One region of the Idiomarina sp. X4 genome, then DNA from elsewhere that is predicted to be linked to it. Evidence: predicted binding sites of a transcription regulator. Region 1 holds the regulator's gene; the other holds the start of a gene.
The links. The regulator FliA, encoded in region 1, starts transcription of late flagellar genes. The targets are predictions, from matches to a motif close to CTAAAGNTNNNNNNNNNNNNGCCGATA.
Positions count from the first base shown of each region.

Region 2: CWC33_RS00310 (VC2046/SO_2500 family protein) is a predicted target of FliA. The motif match lies at 6,324-6,350, and genes of this name have one in related genera.

Region 1 is NZ_CP025000.1:361,867-373,282, reverse strand. It holds gene CWC33_RS01880 (prepilin peptidase dependent protein A-like protein) at 1-262, opposite strand, end outside; gene flhA (flagellar biosynthesis protein FlhA) at 489-2,636, shown strand; gene flhF (flagellar biosynthesis protein FlhF) at 2,654-4,009, shown strand; gene CWC33_RS01865 (MinD/ParA family protein) at 4,066-4,938, shown strand; gene CWC33_RS01860 (RNA polymerase sigma factor FliA) at 4,931-5,656, shown strand; gene cheY (chemotaxis response regulator CheY) at 5,693-6,076, shown strand; gene CWC33_RS01850 (protein phosphatase CheZ) at 6,090-6,839, shown strand; gene CWC33_RS01845 (chemotaxis protein CheA) at 6,853-9,015, shown strand; gene CWC33_RS01840 (protein-glutamate methylesterase/protein-glutamine glutaminase) at 9,031-10,191, shown strand; gene CWC33_RS01835 (ParA family protein) at 10,204-10,980, shown strand; gene CWC33_RS01830 (chemotaxis protein CheW) at 10,984-11,416, shown strand, end outside.
Region 2 is NZ_CP025000.1:46,741-58,156, reverse strand. It holds gene lpxA (acyl-ACP--UDP-N-acetylglucosamine O-acyltransferase) at 1-429, shown strand, start outside; gene lpxB (lipid-A-disaccharide synthase) at 469-1,614, shown strand; gene CWC33_RS00335 (glutathione S-transferase family protein) at 1,701-2,651, shown strand; gene CWC33_RS00330 (pirin family protein) at 2,678-3,478, shown strand; gene CWC33_RS00325 (tetratricopeptide repeat-containing response regulator) at 3,475-5,118, opposite strand; gene CWC33_RS00320 (NAD(P)H-quinone oxidoreductase) at 5,204-6,169, shown strand; tRNA gene CWC33_RS00315 (tRNA-Tyr) at 6,189-6,273, opposite strand; gene CWC33_RS00310 (VC2046/SO_2500 family protein) at 6,385-6,861, shown strand; gene xerD (site-specific tyrosine recombinase XerD) at 6,931-7,833, shown strand; gene CWC33_RS00300 (thioredoxin fold domain-containing protein) at 7,889-8,599, shown strand; gene recJ (single-stranded-DNA-specific exonuclease RecJ) at 8,613-10,319, shown strand; one part of gene prfB (peptide chain release factor 2) at 10,359-10,433, shown strand; one part of gene prfB (peptide chain release factor 2) at 10,435-11,416, shown strand, end outside.

The DNA.
Region 1 (11,416 bases):
TATTGCTATTGTTCATAATGCGAATATGACCGGGCGACGCACCACCAGAATCATCGTAGAATATTAACGGTCTTGTTGAGCTATAAGTCGACTCTGTTGCCAACTCAAACACCTTTGAACGCCCCTCGAGAGGCACCAGCTCCGCAGTTATGCCGCTCTCTGCTCGTTGTGCCTTTGCTTTGATCTGATGTAAATACGACAACCAGCGAGAACTTGCCTGCTGCAGTAATAAACTCTCAGTCTGCTGTTTGAACAAAGGCATCGACAAGGCGCCTAGCCCAGCTGTTATAGCCAGCGCAATTAGTAATTCGATTAAGGAGTAACCGCGCACATAGCCCCCTGTTATTCAAAGTGCTGATAGTTTAGCCGTAGGCCAAAAAATGTCTGTAAGCTAGCTCGTACCGTATTGTCAGCAAGTACTTAAAAAGCTGGCTCGATTCTTGAATAAAACACCGCAGGTTCAACTTTTTGACGCAACAGGAAGACGTATGGCGAGCGGTGCCGAAAAGTTAGTAAGTTTAAGAAATTTCACGCAAAACAATGCCCATTTAATTAAAGGCTTTGGTACGCCTTTAGCCATTATGGCCATTTTGGCGATGGTGGTGCTGCCTATTCCGGCTATGGTGCTGGATATTCTGTTTTCGTTCTCTATTACACTATCGCTCGTGGTTATGCTGGTAGCGGTTTATACCCAAAGGCCACTGGATTTCGCTGCCTTTCCGACCGTTCTGCTTATCGCCACAGTATTGCGGCTTAGCTTAAACGTGGCATCGACACGTATCGTTCTACTAGAGGGTCACAATGGACCAGGCGCTGCTGGTAGCGTCATTGAAGCGTTTGGTAGTGTTGTCATCGGCGGTAACTACACCGTTGGTTTAGTCGTCTTCGCCATTCTTGTCATTATCAACTTCGTGGTTATCACCAAGGGTGCGGGGCGTATCTCCGAAGTAACCGCTCGCTTTACGTTGGACGCCATGCCAGGTAAGCAAATGGCTATTGATGCTGACTTGAACGCCGGCCTTATTAACCAGGAAGAAGCCAAAGCTCGACGTAGTGACGTCACTCGGGAAGCGGACTTCTACGGCTCGATGGATGGTGCCAGTAAGTTCGTTAAAGGCGACGCCATTGCCGGCATTCTTATCCTGCTTATCAACATTGTCGGTGGTCTGCTGATTGGTATGATCCAATACGGCCTGACTTTCGGTGAAGCGGTCGAAGTGTATACCTTGCTGACCATTGGTGACGGTTTGGTCGCTCAAATTCCCGCGCTGTTATTGTCTGTTGCAACCGCTATTATCATTACCCGCGAAAATGACAGCAAAGACATGGGTGACGCGGTGGTTCTGCAGTTGCTCGACAACCCGAAAGTATTGGTTATTTCTAGCTCAGTGCTGTTTGCTATGGGGGTTATTCCGGGCATGCCGCACTTAGCCTTCCTGAGCATGTCGGCGGTTCTGGCTGGCGCGGCGTATTTCAAACTTAAAAAGAATAAGGTTGAACAGGGCGAACTGGTTGAAAAAGAGCAAGAGCAGCAAGTTCAACAAGCACAGCAAAAAGAATTGTCCTGGGACGATGTTCGCCATGTTGACACCATTGGTCTGGAAGTGGGCTATCGCCTTATTCCTCTGGTAGACAAGCAGCAGGGTGGCGAGCTCTTATCCCGTATTAAAGGGGTACGTAAGAAGCAGTCGCAGGAATTCGGCTTCCTGGTGCCGGCGGTTCATATCAGAGACAATCTGGATTTAGGCCCGAACAGTTACCGAATTACCCTAATGGGTGTGACCATGGGTGAAGCGGAAATTCGCCATGACTGGGAGCTTGCTATTAACCCAGGCCAGGTCTTTGGTGAACTTGAAGGCGAAAAAACTACTGACCCTGCTTTCGGCCTGGACGCAGTATGGATACGCCCCGATCAAAAAGAACACGCACAAACTTTGGGCTACACCGTAGTAGATGCTGCGACGGTAGTGGCCACTCACTTAAGCCAAATTGTCACTAACCACGCATCGCAGTTACTCGGCCATGAAGAAGCACAGGAGCTGTTGGATCGCCTGGGTCGCACGCATCCGAAATTGGTGGAAGGACTTATTCCTGATTTATTGTCACTGGGTAACTTTGTCAAAGTTCTGCAGAACTTGCTAGATGAAGGCATTGCGATACGTGATATGCGCACCATTGTACAAACGTTAGTTGAGTACGCAGGACGCAGTCAGGACCCTGATGTCTTAACGGCTGCCGTTCGAATTTCTCTGCGCCGTCTGATTGTTCAGGATATCTCAGAAGGTGAAACCGAACTGCCTGTCATAACTTTGGCGCCAGAGTTGGAACAGATGTTGCATCAGTCACTACAGATGGCTGGTAACGACGGAAATCAGCAAGGCGCCGGTATTGAACCCGGTTTAGCCGAACGCTTGCAACAGTCGTTACGCGAAACGCATCAGCAGCAGGAAATAAACGGGGAACCGTCTGTGTTGCTGACATCCGGGCTACTACGCTCAACCATGGCGCGATTTGCGCGCCACGCTACCGATGGTATGCGAGTGTTGTCGTATCAGGAAATTCCGGATGACAAGCAAATTCGCATTGTCAGCTCAATTGGTGGACAACAAAACAGTGGTGAACAAACCGCTACCTAAGACAACGGGAGTCGCTTGTGAAAATTAAACGCTTTTTTGCAGAGGATATGCGTCGAGGCTTACAGCAGGTTAAAGAAACCTTAGGCGCTGATGCGATTATTCTTTCCAATAAAAAGGTGAACGGTGGTATTGAGTTAGTGGCTGCTGTTGACCCTGACGCGCGTGCGCCAGAAGCGGCTCCAGAGACCTCCGCAAATACTCAGGCACCAAAGCAAGAGTCGGAAGCACCGGCTCAGTCGTTGGCTGAATTGCTGCAGCGTCAAAATGCCGCGCCTTCGCAAACGTCTCCGCAAGAGACAGCACAAACGACCGGTCAACCTGAAACGCCGGCAAAACACGATATTTATCAGCAAATGGCGCATCAGTCAGCGCCGGCTCAACAAGAGTCTTCACAAGCGGATATCTTCCCTGAGCAAGTTAATACGCCGGACAGCAACGACTCGGAAGCAATAGCAGAGCTGCGCTCACAAGTGAACGGTATTCGTCAGTTGTTAGAGCACCAGTTAAGCGGTCTCATGAAGCAAGAGATGGATCGCGAAGAACCAGTGCGCGCTATGTTGATGCAACGGCTTATGACGATGGGCTTGAGTGAACGCATCGCGGATCAGATTGCCTGTTTTATTCCTGAAAGCAGTTCAGACGAGGATGCCTGGGAACAAACCATGCATTTGTTGGAAGGTCAGCTGAATACCACCAATGACGATATTTTGACACGCGGCGGTGCAGTGGCACTCGTTGGTCCTACCGGCGTTGGCAAAACCACCACCATCGCTAAGCTGGCGGCCCGTTACGCTCAGCGTCATGGCTCTGACAAAGTTGCTTTAATTACCACTGACACCTTCCGAATTGGTGCCAGTGAACAATTACAGACTTACGGACGTATTATTGGCTGTCCGGTAAAAGTGGCAAAAGACGCAAAAGAGCTAGCGGATGCATTACTGTCGCTGCGTGACAAAAGCCTAATTTTGATTGATACGGCAGGTATGGGTCAGCGCGACAAGCGCTTAAGCGAGCAACTTGGCCAATTAATACAAAATACCCGCCTGAGAATTCGACCTTATCTGGTATTGTCGGCAACCTCACAAAGCCAGGTGTTAAATGACGCCGTTAAACAATTCAAAACACTACCTTTGTCGGGTTGCATTTTTACCAAACTGGACGAATGCTTAAGTTTAGGAGAAAGTATCAGTGTGGCAATTGAGTACGGCCTGCCGGTTGGATATATCACCAACGGTCAGCAAGTACCGGAAGACATTAAAGTTGCTGATGCAAATTACCTGGTATCTGAAGCCGAGCGGTTAATGGACAAAAGCATTTGTTCCTCGGTATCAGACGTGCCAAAATCGTACTGGAATGCGGCGTTTTCTCGCTGAGTGAGCCGTTATACAATGACGCTGTTGTCGAAGATGTAAAATAAGAGATACGCCCGATGGATCAAGCAAGCGGTCTGCGAAGAATGAAACAGTCAAAAGTAAAAGTCATAGCCGTCACAGGTGGTAAAGGTGGCGTGGGTAAAACCAACGTCTCGCTGAATATGGCCATCGCTATGGCGAAGCAGGGAAAACGAGTACTGGTACTTGATGCCGACCTTGGCTTGGCTAATGTCGACGTCATGCTGGGCTTGCGTGTTGAGCGCAACCTGTCTCATGTACTGAGCGGCCAATGCGAACTGGAAGATATTTTAATTGAAGGGCCGGGTGGCATAAAAATCGTCCCGGCGACCTCAGGAACTCGCTCCATGGTTGACTTGAGCGAGTCAGAGCACGCCGGTCTTATTCGGGCGTTTAGCCAACTGCAGGGAAACTACGACGTTCTTATTGTGGACACGGCGGCGGGTATTGGAAACACCGTGGTCAGCTTTGCCCGGGCTTCCCAGGATGTTCTTGTGGTTGTCTGCGATGAACCTACTTCAATCACCGATGCTTACGCACTTATTAAAGTATTAAGTCGTGAACAAGGACTGTTTAAATTCAAAGTTGTTGCCAATATGGTGCGCAACATGCGCGAAGGGCAGGTATTGTTTAATAAGTTGACTAAGGTCACGGATCGTTTCCTCGATGTGGCATTAGAGTTAGCAGCGATAGTTCCTCACGACGAGAATTTGCGGTTGGCCGTTAGAAAACAACAACCAATGGTGTTGGCGTATCCCAAATCGCCGGCGTCACTGGCGTTTAAAGCATTAGCGAAGAAGGCTCTGGATTGGCCAATTCCTGCTCAGGCAGGAGGGCATTTAGAATTTTTCCTTGAGCAATTGATAACTTCTGCCGATAACGGGAGTAAGCGGGATGTTGCCAATGAATAAAGCCGCCGCTTATACCGCAACAGCCGACAACCGTAACGCTATTATTGAGCAGCATACGGGGCTGGTTAAGCGAATTGCGCATCACATGATGGCGAGACTACCCGCCAGTGTGCAAGTCGATGACTTAATTCAAGCGGGCATGATAGGCTTATTAGAAGCGGCACGGAATTTTGATAACAGCAAAGGCGCCAGTTTTGAAACCTTTGCCGGAATACGTATTCGTGGCGCTATGCTGGATGAGATTCGTCGTGGTGACTGGGCGCCGCGCTCAGTACACAGAAACCACCGTCGTGTGTTAGAAGCCATCCGGCAGGTCGAAAATGACACCGGACGTGATGCAAAAGACACCGAAGTCGCTAGCAAGCTGGGCATTGGCCTGGATGAATACCACGCTATTTTGCGTGATGTCAGTTCAGGGCGAATCATCGGTATTGAAGACTTAGGCGTTTCTGAAGATGCGATTATACCGGAGCAAGTGACGGGTTCGGCGTATGAGCCACAGCGTGATGTCGAAAACGCAGCGTTTCATAAAGCCCTGGTATCGACAATTTCTTCGTTACCAGAGCGTGAAGCTTTAGTGCTTTCATTGTATTATGATGAAGAATTGAATTTAAAAGAGATAGGTGAAGTGCTGAGCGTGAGCGAGTCTCGCGTTAGTCAAATTCACAGTCAGGCAATGGTGCGGCTCAAGTCGCGAATGCAGAATTGGGTTGAATAATTTTGGTGGTAATCGAGAGCCTCAGTGGAGGGTGCTTTGGATAAAAATATGAAAATTCTTGTTGTAGATGACTTTTCTACAATGAGACGAATCATTAAGAACTTACTTCGTGACCTTGGTTTTACGAATATTCAGGAAGCCGATGACGGCAACACGGCTCTGCCTATGTTGCAAAACGGCGATTTTGACTTTGTCGTGACCGACTGGAACATGCCGGGCATGCAAGGTATCGATCTGCTAAAAGAAATTCGTAAAGACGATAATCTGTCGCACTTGCCGGTACTAATGGTAACGGCGGAAGCAAAACGCGAACAAATCATTGCTGCAGCACAGGCTGGTGTTAATGGCTACATCGTAAAACCATTCACCGCAGTGACGTTAAAAGAAAAGCTCGACAAGATTTTCGAACGCATTAGCTAAAAGGGCTATGACCATGTCTGATAAAGCCCATGATATTTCCCTCGAGCAGGCTAAAGAACTCGTGTCTTTGCTGGAAGAGGGAAAGCAGCAACAAGCCAATCAACTTCTGGAAGACGTATACAACCGTCGCAATGACAAACTGTTTACTTCAGTGGGTCAGCTGACGCGTGACCTCCACGAAGCATTGCAGGACTTCCAACTGGATCCTCGTATTGTGCAAATGACAGAAGATGATCTTCCTGATGCGCAAAACCGTTTACAGTACGTTATTCAAAAAACAGAAGATGCCGCGAACCGAACAATGGATGCGGTAGAGGCTTGTTTACCGATGGCTGACGACATGCACCAGCGCGTTGAAAGTGTCATGCCGGTCTGGAATCGGTTGATGAGCAACGATATTGAGATAAATGAATTCAAGTCTTTGTGCCATCAGGTCGATGATGTACTTAAGCGCTGCGGTGAAAATATGCCGCAAGTGCATGGGCTTATGACCGAAGTGCTTATGGCTCAGGATTATCAGGATATTACTGGGCAGGTCATTCGACGGGTTATTCAACTGGTTGAAGACGTCGAGAAGAATCTCATTGAACTGTTAAAAATATTCGGCAAAGAAGAAGCTCGAAGAGAAGCTGAAAAAACCGAATCTTCAAAGCAGAAAAGTGCCAGTGAGGCAGAAGGCCCGATTATTGATGCCGATAAACGTGATGACGTTGTTGGTGGGCAAGACGAAGTGGACGACTTACTGTCCAGTTTAGGTTTCTAGGAGCATCAGTCGCATGAGCTTTGATATGGATGAAGACATACTGCAGGACTTTTTGATCGAGGCGGGAGAGATCCTCGAGCAGCTGTCTGAGCAGTTAGTTGAGCTAGAAAACGACCCAGAAAACAAAGATTTATTAAACGCGATTTTCCGTGGCTTTCATACCGTGAAAGGCGGCGCAGGCTTTCTGTCGCTAACTGCCTTAGTGGATACCTGCCATGGTGCTGAAAACGTGTTTGATACTTTGCGTAATGGTCAGCGCACGGTTACGTCAGACTTAATGGACGTGATTCTTCAAGCGCTGGACACTATCAATGCTCAGTTTGCACAGGTACAAGCTCGTGAAGACATCAGTCCTGCCGATGACAAATTACTCGAGCTACTGCACAAACTCAGTCAGCCTGAGTCTGAAGACGAGGCTCCTATTGAAGCGCCGTCTAAAGAAGCTGAGCCAGAACCGGAACCCGAACCAGAGCCAGAAGCACCCAAAGCGGAAGCGACCAAAAGCTCAGGCGATGGCGGCATAGACGAAATTCAAGATGATGAATTTGAAGCCTTACTTGATGAGCTGCACGGTGAGGGCAAAGGCCCAGGTGTTGGCAAATCAGATAAGAAAGCCGATGCGCCGAAAGCTGCGGCTGATAATGACAACGATGAAATTACCGATGATGAATTTGAGTCGTTGTTAGATGAGCTTCATGGCTCAGGAAAAGCGCCGAAAAGCGCTGAGAAGAAACAAGAAGAGCCAGCCGACAGCGATGAAATTACCGATGATGAGTTTGAGTCCCTGTTAGATGAACTGCATGGTTCTGGCAAGGCACCGACGAAGAGTGTGGATAACGGAAAAGAAGAAAAGCCAAAAGGTACGCCTAAGCCTGAGAAAAAGGCGGCGCCTAAACCAGAGCCAAAAGCCAAGCCAGCGGCTAAACCTGCTGCAAAAGAAGACAAGCCTAAAGCTGCAGAGAAACCGGCTGACAAGAAGCCGGCAGCACCACAGCAACCGGCTGCGGAAACCACGGTTCGAGTCGATACCAAACGTTTGGACGACATTATGAACATGGTTGGTGAGCTTGTTTTGGTGCGCAACCGTTTATTGAGTCTGAGCAATTCGGACGACTCTGATAACGACGAAATGGGCAAAGCCATTTCAAACCTGGATGTTGTCACTGGCGACTTACAGGGCGCCGTCATGAAAACCCGTATGCAGCCAATTAAGAAAGTCTTTGGTCGCTTCCCTCGGGTAGTTCGTGACTTAGCACGCAGCCTGAAAAAAGAAATTAACTTAGAAATGTTCGGCGAAGACACCGACTTGGATAAAAACCTCGTTGAAGCGTTGGCTGATCCGCTGGTTCACTTAGTGCGCAACTCGGTTGACCACGGTATTGAAATGCCGGATGTTCGTGAGGCCAACGGTAAGCCAAGGGCGGGTACGGTGACGCTGTCAGCTTCTCAGGAAGGTGACCATATTATGCTGTCGATTAAAGACGACGGCGCGGGTATGGACGCTGAAAAGCTTAAAGGCATTGCCATTAATAAAGGTATTTTAGATGCCGACGCAGCAGCACGCTTAAGCGACGAAGACGCTTACAACCTGATTTTTGCGGCTGGTTTTTCGACCAAAGAGCAAGTGTCTGATATTTCGGGCCGTGGCGTCGGAATGGACGTAGTAAAGACCAAAATAAGCCAGCTAAATGGTAGTGTCAAAATTCAGTCAGAGCTGGGTAAAGGTACTGAGTTACTGATTAAAGTGCCATTAACCTTAGCTATTTTGCCGACTCTGATGGTGGCAGTGAAAGAGCAGACGTTTGCGTTGCCACTGGCGGTTGTCAGCGAAATTATCGATTTGGATATGAAGCGCACCAATACAGTCGATGGTCAGTTAACACTGATTGTACGTGACCGTGCGATACCGTTGTTCTTCCTTGAACATTGGCTGGTGAGAAACCCAGACCGCTCAAGCCGCAATGAAAACGGCCATGTTGTGGTTGTACAGATTGGCAATCAGCAGGTTGGTTTTGTGGTCGATGCGCTCATTGGTCAGGAAGAAGTGGTTATTAAACCATTGGATAAACTGTTACAGGGCACGCCAGGTATGGCAGGTGCAACCATTACCAGTGATGGTGGTATTGCGCTGATTATTGACGTACCAAGCATGCTGAAGTATTACGCTAAACGATAACGGGACACACCGTTCATGACAGTTAAAGTTCTCGTAGTGGACGACTCGGCGTTTTTCAGACGCCGGGTAACCGAGATTCTGGAAGCACACTCAAATATTCAAGTCATTGGCTCGGCCAATAATGGCGAGGAGGCGGTAGCGCAAGCAAAAGCGTTAAAGCCTGACGTTATTACCATGGACATTGAAATGCCGGTGATGAACGGCATTGATGCGGTAAAAACCATTATGGGCAGCAACCCTTGCCCCATTTTAATGTTCTCGTCACTGACTCACGAAGGTGCAACGGCAACGCTAAATGCGTTAGAAGCTGGCGCTGCGGACTTCTTACCTAAGAAGTTTGAAGATATCGCTCGTAACCGTGATGAAGCGGTTAAAACGCTACAAGATCGCGTATTGGCCATTGCCAAGCAACCCTCAGCCAGAACGCCGACAATAACGCGTACACCAACAAGTCGAACCGCTGAGCCGGCGAAACCGAAAGAGCCCGTGTCGGCGCTGGATCGTATTCGACAACGTAATGAAGAACGGCAAAGCCAGCGTCAAGCATCGTCTCGATTAGCAGATGCCGCCGGCTCTTTGAGCATTAATCGTGCGTATCAAGTTTTGGCGATTGGGACATCAACCGGTGGGCCCGTTGCATTGCAGAAAATACTAACGCAATTGCCGGGCAACTTTCCGTACCCCATTGTTATGGTGCAACATATGCCAGCGGCTTTTACTAAAGCCTTTTCTCAGCGCCTGGACGGGTTGTGTAAGATACGCGTGAAAGAAGCCGAGGATGGCGATGTATTGACCCCTGGCACGGCTTACTTAGCGCCGGGTGGCAAGCAATTAGTGGTAGAAGGTCGATCCGGCAGTGCCCGGCTGCGAGTCAAAGAGGATACCAGTGGCCGCGTTACGTATAAACCCAGTGTCGACTTAACCTTTGCCAGCTTATCAAAAGTGTATATGGGCAAGGTGTTGGGCGTTATTTTGACTGGGATGGGGGCCGATGGCCGTGAAGGTTCACGTATGTTGAAACAACAAGGCGCGACTATCTGGGCTCAGGATCAGGACAGCTGTGTTGTTTATGGTATGCCGCAAGCGGTTGCCTCAGCGGGTATTTCAACGAAAAGCATTAGTTTGGATAATATGGCGCGCTCAATCATGAAAGAAGTCGGATACAGCGGCATTTAATAAGGTGCGTATATGATTGTTTGGACGGTAGCTAACCAGAAAGGTGGCGTGGGAAAAACCACCACAACAGTCGCTCTGGCGGGGCTATTGGCTGAACAAGGTAAGCGAGTGTTATGTATTGACACTGACCCTCATGCCTCACTGACCTATTACTTTGGCTTTGACTCCGAAGAGCTGACTCACAGCGTTTTTGATGTATTCAGCGCCGGTAAAGAGGTTAACCGTGAATTGATGCGCGAATGCATTTTGCCGACTGACTTCGACAACCTCAATATTATGCCCGCGACCATGGCGTTAGCGACACTGGATCGAAAGCTTGGTACGCAAGGTGGAATGGGCCTGGTGTTAAAAAAAGGCTTAGCCTCTGTCGCTGATGAGTACGACTACGTGCTTATTGATGTTCCACCGGTGCTCGGTGTGCTCATGGTTAACGCATTAGCCTGTTGTAATCGGGTGCTCATACCGGTGCAGACGGAATTCCTGGCGTTGAAAGGTTTGGACAGAATGATGCGTACGCTTATGCTCATTCAGAAGTCACGTGGCGAAGAGCGACCGTATACCATTATCCCCACCTTGTACGACAAACGAACCAATGCGTCATTACAAACGTATAAGAAGCTTGTTGGTCGGTACGGTAAGTCGGTTTGGAACGGCATGATCCCTATCGATACCAAATTCCGCGATGCGTCGAATGAACAGACACCACCGTCACTATATGCGCCGAAGTCACGAGGTGTGTTGGCCTATCAGTCATTGCTTATTCACTTACAACAAATGGAGCTTCGCTAAGTTATGAACAGCAAACACTCCAGCAGTGAACAGGCAATGACCGAGTACCTCGATGCGTTACTGCTTGAGGATGAGGTCGTTGAGTTTGATAACGAGCCGGTGAAGAAACTGCTCGAGCAGGCCGCGCCGAAAATACAGCAAGTGACCGAACAAGAGTCGGTGACTTTAAACAGAGATGAAGACTTATTGCCTTTAGTTTCTGTAAAAGCGGACGATACTGATACTAGAGAGGCGCTTGCTAAGACTGAGGTCGAGGTAGAAGCGGATACTCAGGTTGAGCCGGATGTTGTCACTGAACAAGTCGAAGAAACTGAAGAGAGCGTTGAGGTTGACGATGAGATAGACGTCGCAACGCATACAGATATTGACGAAATGGCGCCAACGGAAGACGCGCAGCCAGATGCCATGTCTGAGTACATGGAAGACGATTTCCAGG
Region 2 (11,416 bases), 320 kb from region 1:
TATGTGCATGTGGCACACGATTGCATGATTGGCGATAACAATATTTTTGCTAACCAAGTGAGTTTAGCTGGACATGTGCATATTGGTGACTGGGTTATTCTTGGTGGTATGACAGGCGTTCATCAGTTTTGTCATATTGGTTCCCATGCCTTTGCAGCAGTGAACTCCATTGTTGTACAAGACATTCCTCCGTTTGTGATGGCGCAGGGACATAATGCACGTCCCCGTACAATAAATGCAGAAGGACTGAAACGTCGCGGCTATACGCCAGAGCAAATCCAAAATATCCGCCGAGCTTATAAGCTTCTTTATCGCGCGGGACACACGACCGAAGAAGCGCTAGAGCATATTGAAGCCTTAAATGAACCTGCTTTGGATGGCTTTACTGACTTTGTTCGCCATAGCAGCCGTGGCATTATTCGCGGCTGATTTAGCCGAGCTTGTTCACCGGTAATTAGCGATCTTACTATGAAAGATAGCACTGCACGCCCTTTGAAAATAGCGCTAGTTGCCGGTGAACATTCCGGCGACTTACTTGGTTCAGGTCTTATCAAAGCGTTAAAGCAGCGACACACCAATATCGAGTTTGTCGGTGTGGGCGGCCCGTTAATGCAGGAACAAGGCCTCAAGTCGTTTTTCCCGATGGATGACCTTGCCGTTATGGGCATTGCCGAAGTATTCAAACAGCTTCCTAAACTGCTAAAACACAGGAAACAACTGGTTCAGTACCTTACCGAACAAAAGCCCGATGTGATGATAGGAATAGACGCACCAGACTTTAATTTAACCGTTGAAAAACGCTTAAAAAAGGCTGGCATTCCGACCATACATTATGTGAGTCCGTCGGTCTGGGCGTGGCGGGAAAACCGTATAAAAGGCATTAAGCAGTCGGTTAATCATGTGCTTTGCTTGCTGCCATTTGAGAAGGACTTCTACGACAAGCACCAGCTTCAGGCTACCTTTGTTGGTCACCCCTTAGCCGATGACATACCGCTTAGATGGAACCAAACAGACGCACGGAAAGCACTGGGTATAGACTCCGAAGGAAAGTATTTAGCCATTTTACCGGGTAGCCGTTCCGGCGAAATTGAGCGCATGGCTCCGGTGTTTTTAAGCGTGGCTAAACGTCTAGCCTCAACATACCCCGAGCTTAAGTTTGTTGCACCGATGATAAGCGAGCGGCGGGCAGAGCAGTTTAGTGATCTGGTCAAGCAACACGCTCCGGAACTCGCAATAGATACGCCAATTGGCCATAGTCGTCTGACCATGGCTGCATCTGATTATTTACTGTTAACCTCGGGCACGGTCGCCCTGGAAGCGTTGCTAATAAAGCGCCCAATGGTTGTCGCATATCGCTTTCACTGGCTAAGTTACCAAATTATTAAGCGACTTTTTCATGCTCCTTTCTTCTCGTTGCCTAACCTATTAGCGGGGCGCGAAATTGTTCCTGAGCTGGCTCAGGCTGAAGCGTCAGAAGACAATATTGAAAAAGAACTATCAAGCCTTATTGAGTCCGATAATCACGAGTTGTTAGAGCAGTTTACTCAAATACATCAGCAGCTTAAGGTCACCGCGAGTGAAAAGGCGGCGGATGTTGTTGAGTCCTTTCTATAATTTAGAATCTTAGCGCCGATAATCTAAACTCTTCTTTTCCCGTAATAACTTCTATTATTAGCGTAATGCTTTTAAAGGAGTTTATTATGGGTTTATTAGTTGATGGCCAGTGGCACGATAAGTGGTACGACACCAAAAAGCACGGTGGTCGTTTTGTTCGCAGTGAATCACAGTTTCGTTCAACCATAGAAAAGGGCGGCGAGTTTGAGCCTGAGTCAGGTCGCTATCACCTGTACGTGTCTTATGCCTGTCCGTGGGCGCACCGAGCGCTCATTTTCAGAAAACTAAAAGGCCTGGAATCGCATATTGATGTGTCCGTCGTTAAGCCATTGATGGTGGAAAATGGCTGGGAATTTGGCGGCTCTCCGCTGAACGAGCCTTTGTATGACCTCGACTTTATGTACCAACTTTATCTTAAAGCTGATAGTAACTACAGCGGCCGTGTCACGGTGCCGGTGTTATGGGATAAAAAGACGCAGACCATTGTGAATAACGAGTCTGCGGAAATTATTCGTATCTTTAACTCGAGCTTTAATGAATTAACGGGCAATACGGAAGATTTTTACCCACAGCAGTTACGCAGCGACATTGATAGCGTCAATGAGTGGGTATATCACAGTATCAATAATGGCGTGTATAAAAGCGGCTTCGCAACCACGCAGGATGCGTATGAAGAAGCGTTCGATGAGCTTTTCACGGCGCTCGATCGTGTAGAAAGTATCTTATCGAAACAACGCTATTTAGCCGGCAATCAAATTACCGAAGCCGACTGGCGATTGTTTACCACGTTAGTACGCTTTGACGCGGTGTATTTTGGACATTTTAAAACCAACAAAAAACGTATTGTTGATTACCCGGCAATGTGGAATTACCTGCGAGAACTTTATCAGTATCCGGGCGTTAAAGAGACGGTGGTCATGGACCATATTAAAACGCATTACTATGCCAGCCATAAAACCATCAACCCGACGCAAGTGGTGCCGAAGGGACCCGATATCGACTTTGAACAGCCACATAATCGGGAGGCAATAAAGTGAGTGTCATTAAAAGCAGACATCTTGGTATGCCAGCGCAAGATGGTGCTGGCGTTAAATTGACCCGGGTCATTAATCAGCCGGGTTTGAGGCATCAGGATCCGTTTCTGATGCTGGATGAGTTTCGGTCAGACAACCCAGACGATTACATTGCGGGCTTTCCGCCGCATCCGCATCGGGGTTTTTGTACGCTAACCTACATGTTGGCAGGCACTATGGAGCACAAAGACTCGGTGGGTAACTCAGGAGAAGTTGAAGCCGGCGGTGTGCAATGGATGAAGGCGGCTAAAGGTATTATTCACGCGGAAATGCCAAAACAGGTCGAAGGCCTTATGTGGGGCTTTCAGTTGTGGGTTAACTTGCCTTCGGCAGAGAAAATGAGTGACCCTGAGTGGTTTGACTTTCCGTCAGCAAAAATTCCGGAAGTGCAAACTGGTGGTACAACACTGCGCTTAATTGCAGGCAACTATGTCCAGGAAGTGGGACCGGTATCTTTACCCGGACGCGACTTTTTCATGGCCGATGTAAAGTTGCATGGCGAATTTGAATTAAAGTCCCAGCAGCAGGAAAAGCGCTTGGCCTATGTTTACGAAGGTGAGCTGGAATTAAATGGCGAAGCCGTGTCTCGTGGTGAGCTATTGCAACTTGACAGCACCACCGATTTGGCTCTTAAAAGTGGTTCGGGAGCCGGGCTTATTGTGCTGGCTGCAAAACCTATTAACGAGCCTATTGCACAGTACGGTCCATTTGTTATGAATACGTCTGACGAGTTGGACACCGCAATAAAAGACTATCAAAGCGGAACGTTTGCAGCTAATCAGAAGCTTTAGCGCAGACCCAGCTCTTCGGTTTCTTCAAGCAACTGTTCGTAACGTTGTGTATGACTGCCGGAGAGCTGCAACCCTTCAAGAACTTTAAAGCAGTGCTCACATTCTTTCTTCAGAGTGGCTTTATTGGCACTGGGGTTTTCTTCCGTAAAGCGAACCGCGGCCTGAATAAAGTTCAGCGCAGCACCGCTATTGAGTGGTGCCAGCTCCATCGACTGGCGAAAGTCGTTCAGCGCTTGTTGATAAATACCGGCTTGATACGCTTCAGCACCTTGCCGATGAATTTTGAAGAATTCGTCTTGCTGTTTTTGAGCCGCCGCCATGCGAGATTTGAGAATTTTCAGCGTATAACTGTCGAGTTTTACTCTTTCTGCTTGTTGGCCGGCTAGCATATTGGCTTTTTCGTATTCGCCAACGTCAAGTAATACAGCAATAACGTCGGGTAGCAAATTCCGATCAATCTCACGGTTGTTAGCCAAATCCTCGCCGACCACTTCATTTAAGCGGTGCTGTGCCTCGCGCAAACGCCCGTTGAAGGAATCAATACGGGAAAGGAGAATCGCTTCCAAGTCTTCAAAGGAAATGTCGGCGTGCAGTAAATGTTCATCATAACGCGCGCGCTGAAGCTCCATCGTAGCCTCAGTCTGATACTTGCTGATTTGTTGCGGTGTGTCGCTGTTTTCGGCCGCATCGAGAATACTACGTAGGTAGTTACATAAATGCTCAGCATTACGAAACACCGATTTGCGCGCTATTTGTAACACGTTATTCATGGCCTGTTTGGCTAAGTCAAAGTCGCCGTTATCGCGAGCAATGTGGGCCAGTCGGGTTTGTCTGTCGATTGAAAATGGCGCCATAGTAATGGCATCGCGAGCACTGTTAAGTGCTTCCTCAAGCTGTTGTTGCTGTAAATAACATTCGGTTTTTAAATCCTGTGCTTCTATCGCGTGAGGCATCCGTTTAAGAATATGGTTAATAATATTCAGTGCCTCTTCCGGCGAATTCTGTAGCAACCGAGTTTCAGCAAGTTTTAAAAACACCCAACTGTGAGAGTTATCTTCCAACAGCTCTTTTATTGCCTTTTCTGCTTCGCGTAGCTGACCGGTTTTATTGTAGAGCTCTATTTGCAGTTTGCGGCAGTAGTTACTGTAGCGGCTGTTCGTCGCAATGTGCTTTTCGCAGGCTTTAATACAGTCTTCGTAATTATGAGAGGTGAGTGCCTGAAAGACGTCTTTTAACCACATGCGACGCTTATAAGCACGAGTAAGACGGGAACGCAGAACCCGGTGTGAGAATGGTTTCATCAAATAGTCATCGGGCTGAAGCTCAAGGGCGCTCAGCACCATAGGCCTTGAATTGTCACCGGTAATGATAAAGAACAGAGTATGTGGCTTCATCAGCCCACGCACTTGCAACTCTTCTAACACCTGACGGCCATTTTTACCCGAGCCAAGGTTGTAATCGACTAACAGAATGTCGTGTGGGTTCTTTACGTAAGCGGCAATACCCGCTTCCCCTGTACTTTTGACCTGGACCTCTTTTGCACCCAAATTGAGCAGTGAGCCTTTAAGCATGACTTGAAAGGGCTTCTGATCATCAATCAGTAGCACACGCTTGTTATTGAGCTCCAGAGTTTTATCCATTCTTGTGGTAGGTACCCTTTAATTAATCACTTAGCAACAGCATACTGTCTAAATACAACAATGTTAAGCAGCAACAGGATGATATATGCAAGCTTTACAACTGTCTGAAGGAAAAGTGTACTGGTCTGAAGCGAAACCATTGCCGCAACCTGCCACCAATGAGGTTACCGTAAAAGTGTCGACTGTCGGTGTGAACCGAGCGGATTTAATGCAAATAGCCGGTAAATACCCACCTCCACCGGGCGCCTCAGACATACCTGGCTTAGAAGTCTCCGGTATTGTGACAGAGGTTGGCAGTAATGTAACCGCTCTGAAAAAAGGTCAACGTGTTGCTGCGTTGCTGGCAGGAGGAGGTTTTGCCGAATATGTAAGTGTGCCGAGGGAGCAAGTGTTGCCGGTACCTGAGAACTGGACGGACGAAATGGCCGCAGGTTGGCTGGAAACCTTCGCCACGGCCTATTTAAATGTCTTTATGCTGGCAAATCTGCAACCGAAGGAGTCGGTTATGACACACGCCGGGGCAAGTGGTGTCGGGTCGTCGCTTATCCAATTATGCAGAGAAAGCGGCAATCCAATTACCGCAGTCGTGGGGAGCTCTGATAAAGAAACATTTTGTAAAACGCTTGGTGCTAGCGAGACCATTAACCGCTATCAGCAGGACATTATTGCAACCATGAAGGATATTGGCGGTGTCGATGTGGTGCTTAATCCGGTAGCAGGCGACTCCATCGGAAAGGATCAGCACTACTTGAATCAGGATGGTCGTATCATTCTTATTGGTTTGATGGGGGGACGAGAAGGCACGGTCGATTTTGGACGCATGTTGATGAAGCGCCAACGCATTATAGGTTCTACGCTGCGTTCTTTAGAGCCAGAGCGCAAAGGTGAAATACTGACACAAATGTGGCAGCAGTTTGGTCCTCAGTTTACGAGCGGTGCAATAAAGCCAGTTATTGATAAAACGTTTGGGCAGAAGGACATTCAGCAAGCACTTGATTATGTTGCTGCGAATAAAACACAAGGAAAAGTTGTCGTGAAAATTGACGGGTAACGCCGAGTGATACGAAAAGTGGTGGAGGGGGCAGGATTCGAACCTGCGAAGGCTGAGCCGTCAGATTTACAGTCTGATCCCTTTGGCCACTCGGGAACCCCTCCACTCAAGAGGCGCGTATAATAACAGCCAGAGCTGAGCTGTAAAGAGAAAACTTAAACTTTCCTGACTTTGGACGATAACAAAAGTATCTCAGGTTATTTTCTAAGGTCAGTATGAGCCAAGTTCAGTCGGTTCAGCACAGAGCATCGGACATTTTTGAGCAGCACGCCAGTGAAGCCGTTAATCATGGCTTCGCCGGCGAGTTTGCTTATTGGGTGTCGGCGTTGGGCGCTGACCCGGTCATTGAGGATAGCCAATACGATCAAAAGAACTGGCAGCGGGCCATTGGCGCCGCCCGCTCTCGCCCTTTAGAGCCGTCTGAAAACACGGTTTTAGCCAGCGGTATCTATAAGTCAGTCAGCCAGCTGTCTGACTTTAAGCTTCAAGACGCCACACATCCACAGCCGCTCGTGCCGGATGCAAGCCCTGACCGTTTGCCCATTGAACTGCTTCATAATTTAGATTGGCGCGTGCGTCAGCGTGTTGAAAAGAAAAAGTCAAAGCAAGAAGAGTCAGAGCTCAACGATTATCGAAAACGGGGCCCGGCTGGACTGTACGATGTTCTGCAAAAGCTAGGCATTACGCACTAAACATTTCATCAAATCTTTGCTTCGGGCATAATGGCCTTGATGTTTCGTAACCAATAGTTATATAGCCAGATGAAGCAACTGCCTCCCGAAGACGAAGAACGTATTGATGCGTTTACCGAGCATTTATGGCTGCATCATGGTGCGAGTGAGAATACGCAAGCCGCTTACAGAAGTGATTTGCGTCGTTTTTGCGAGTACCTGCTTCCTAACAAAATACCGTTGCTTGAGGTTGATGAGTTAACGCTTCAAGACTATTTGTTGTGGCGTCGAACTCAGGGACTATCGCCTCGCAGTACCTCTCGCTTTTTAAGTTCGGCAAAGAAATTCTTTCAGTTCGCAGTAAAGCAGCAATGGGTATCGCATAACCCTACCGCTAAGTTAAAACGACCAAAGCTTCCACAGAGTATTCCGCACTCATTAAGCGAGGCAGACGTTGAAAACTTATTGCAGGCACCGGAAGTTGATACTGCTATTGGTCTTCGTGATCGCACTATGCTGGAAGTTTTGTATGCAACAGGCTTGCGTGTCACTGAATTGGTTCGCTTGCAATATGACCAGGTAAGCCGACAACAAGGCTTGGTGCGGGTGGTCGGTAAAGGCGATAAAGAGCGACTGGTTCCGTTGGGCGAAGAAGCCCTGGAATGGCTGGAGCGCTATTTAAAACATGGTCGTACCGCACTTACCGACAAGCAAAGTCCCTGGGTGTTTGTGACCAAGCGTGGCTCACTACTCACTCGTCAGGCTTTTTGGTATCGATTACGGCATTACGCGGAAACAGCCGGCATATACGCTCACTTATCACCTCACACGTTGCGGCATGCCTTTGCGACTCATTTGCTGAACCATGGCGCCGACTTAAGGGTCTTACAGTTGCTATTAGGACACAGCGATTTGTCGACTACCCAAATCTACACGCAAGTTGCAAGAGAGCGCCTGCAAGCCTTACACGCACAGCACCACCCGCGTGGGTAATTGCATTTTGAGCGGTAACAGGGTAGGGTTCGGTCATCCATAATAAGAGGTATTTATGCAGTACTTGACGTCGTTATTGGCAATATTTGCGATCAGTTATTCGCTGTTTTCAACACCAGTGTTCGCTGACGAACTGGACACTCGCTACTTAAATAGAATTGGTATTGAAGTGATTTCGACCGAGCCAGGTGAAATAGACGGCTATGTTCGGGCGGTAACCAATCAGGGAATGTTTTATATTTCGAAAGACGGCAAAAAGCTTCTTAGCGGCAATGTTTTCGATATCACTCAGGAAGAACCAGAGAACCTGACTGAGAAGGGTATGGCCTCGATTCGAAAAGAAATGCTAAAGGACTTCACCGACGACATGATTGTCTATGAAGCGGATGACGAGAAATATAAAGTTACGGTATTTACCGACACAACGTGTAGCTACTGTCAGAGGCTACATGAAAATCTCGATAGTTACTTAAACGCAGGTATCACGGTTCGATATTTGGCGTTCCCCCGTGGCGGCCTGGGCAGTAAAGGTGGTCAGGAATTGCAGGCTGTTTGGTGTGCCGATGACAAGAAGGCAGCAATAAGTGCCTTTAAGAACGAAGAAAGTTACCGTGGTAATAGTTCATGTAACAACCCGGTTGAAGCACATTACGCTTTGGGTAAGTCGTTTGGTGTCACGGGGACGCCGGCAATTATTTTGCCCGATGGCCGTTTAATTCCAGGAGCCGTGCCTGTGCGCCGCTTACTGCTTGAGTTAAGAAAATAGTTCGTAATAAACAATGACAGATTACACGATACGTCGGTATCCGACGGTTAGTGATGACTTTTTGCCGCAAAACGTCCCACCGTTATTGCGGCAAATTTATGCACGCCGCGGTGTCAGTAACGAACAGGAGCTTTCTCTTAACGCTGCCGGACTCACACACTTTTCAAGTTTAAAAGGTATTGATTCTGCAGTTGATATACTGGCAGACGCACTCGAAAAGCAGTCATCTATTTGTATTTGCGGCGACTTTGACGCAGACGGAGCGACCAGTTCAGCACTTATGGTGTCGGCGTTAAAAGCCTTCGGGTTTTCGAATGTGGGGTATCGCGTTCCGAACAGAATGACGGACGGCTATGGCTTATCGGTATCAATGGTTGAAGAGCTGGCTGCCAGAGAGGTAAAGGTCATTGTCACCGTTGATAATGGAATAGCTGCTCACGAGGCTATCGGACGGGCAAGCGAACTGAACATAAGAGTCATAGTAACCGATCACCATTTACCGGCAGAAACACTGCCTAGCGCCGCCGCTATTGTTAATCCGAACCAGCCAGGTTGTCCGTTCCCTAGTAAAAATCTGGCGGGTGTGGGCGTTGCCTTCTACGTATTGCTGGCGCTGCGTGCCCACTTAAGAGAGAAACAGGCGACGCCAAATTTAGCGGATTGGCTCGATTTGGTGGCGTTGGGGACTGTCGCCGATGTTGTGCCGCTTGATTACAATAACCGCATTTTGGTCCATCAGGGGCTCGCACGAATTAAGTGCGGACTTTGTAGACCAGGCATTAAGGCATTGTTGGAAGTCTCTAACCGGAATGCGTCGCAGCTGAATGCCAGTGATTTGGGTTTCGCATTGGCTCCTAGAATTAATGCAGCAGGGCGGCTGGATGATATCAGCTTAGGTATTGAGTGTCTGTTGGCCGAAAAGGAGCACGCACAGAGGCTAGCGCAGCAGCTGAACGAGCTTAACCTGCAGCGCAGAAATATTGAATCCGATATGAGAGAGCATGCTGAAGCTGCCGTTGCTAAATTGCAGTTTGACACCGGTCAAGTTCCTGATTTAGTCACCCTGTATCAGCCCGACTGGCATGCTGGTGTTATCGGTATCGTTGCAGGTCGTGTGAAGGAACAAGTGAACCGTCCGGTTATTGCGCTGGCGCATGAAGACGACGATATATTGAAAGGCTCTGCACGTTCTGTCAGTGGTTTACACATGCGAGACTTATTGGAGCGTGTTCACACCCTTGAACCCAATATTATGGAGCGCTTTGGCGGTCACGCCATGGCGGCGGGCTTAACGCTGAAAAAAGCAAACTTGCAGCGCTTTTCAGAGCTTGCACAAGCCGTCGCCCAAGAGTGGCTTACGGAAGAGCAAAAACAGCGTGTCTATTGGTCTGATGGCGAGCTGACATTACCGGAATTGACGATAAACAATGTCGACATGTTGCAAAACGCCGGTCCATGGGGCCAGCATTTTCCTGAGCCGATGTTTGACGGTGAGTTTGATATCGTTGACCAACGCATTGTTGGCGAGAAGCATTTAAAATGCGTGCTTAGGCACCCCCAGGGCGATGTCTTAGACGCTATTGCATTTAATGTCGATACCAACGAATGGCCAAATAATAGCGTTCAGCGCGTTGAGTTGTTATACAAGCCGCAATTAAATCACTTCCGCGGTAAAACTTCTGTGCAGTTGCTGGTAGAGCAAATTCGCGCAATACGTTAAACTACGCCCCTTTCAAAGTTCAAAGAATTAGGTAGTCGAATGTTTGAGACCAACGCAACCTACAACAACATAAAAGAAATGCGTGAGCGCAGTGATGCGCTTAGGGGGTATCTTTGACTATGATGCAAAGGTAGAGCGTCTGGAAGAAGTGACCCGCGAAATGGAGCAGCCTGATGTCTGGGATGATCCGCAAAAAGCGCAAGCTCTGGGAAAGGAGCGAGCCAGTCTTGAACAAGTGGTTGAAACCTTAGACAAGTTGCAGCAAGGTCTGGATGACGTAGAAGGCCTGGTTGACCTGGCAGTGGAAGCTGAAGACGAAGACACTTTTAATGAAGCTCAGGATGAATTGTCTGGCCTGTTAAAACAGCTGGAAACATTAGAATTTCGCCGGATGTTCTCTAAAGATAATGACAGTGCTGACTGCTATCTGGACATACAGTCAGGATCTGGCGGCACTGAGGCTCAGGATTGGGCCAATATGTTATTGCGGATGTATCTGCGTTGGGCCGAAGCACATGACTTCAAAGCCGAAATTACCGAGCTGTCAGAAGGTGATGTAGCCGGTATTAAATCAGCAACAGTGCGAGTTGCGGGTGAATATGCTTATGGTTGGCTTCGTACCGAAACCGGTGTGCACCGTTTAGTTCGCAAGTCTCCGTTTGACTCGGGAAACCGTCGCCATACATCGTTCGCATCGGTATTCGTTTATCCGGAAGTGGATGACGACATCGATATTGAAATTGATCCTTCAGATTTGCGTGTGGATACTTACCGAGCTTCGGGCGCGGGTGGTCAGCACGTCAACCGGACAGATTCTGCGGTTCGCATTACTCACGAGCCGACAGGTATTGTGGTGCAGTGTCAAAGTGATCGCTCGCAGCATAAAAACCGTGACTCAGCGATGAAGCAATTAAAAGCGAAATTGTACGAGTTTGAGTTACAGAAACAAAACGAAGAAAAGCAAGCGCTGGAGGACTCTAAAGCGGACATCGGCTGGGGCAGCCAAATTCGTTCGTATGTATTAGATGACGCGCGTATTAAAGATTTACGCACTGGCGTTGAAAACCGCAATACGCAAGCTGTGTTAGACGGCGCTT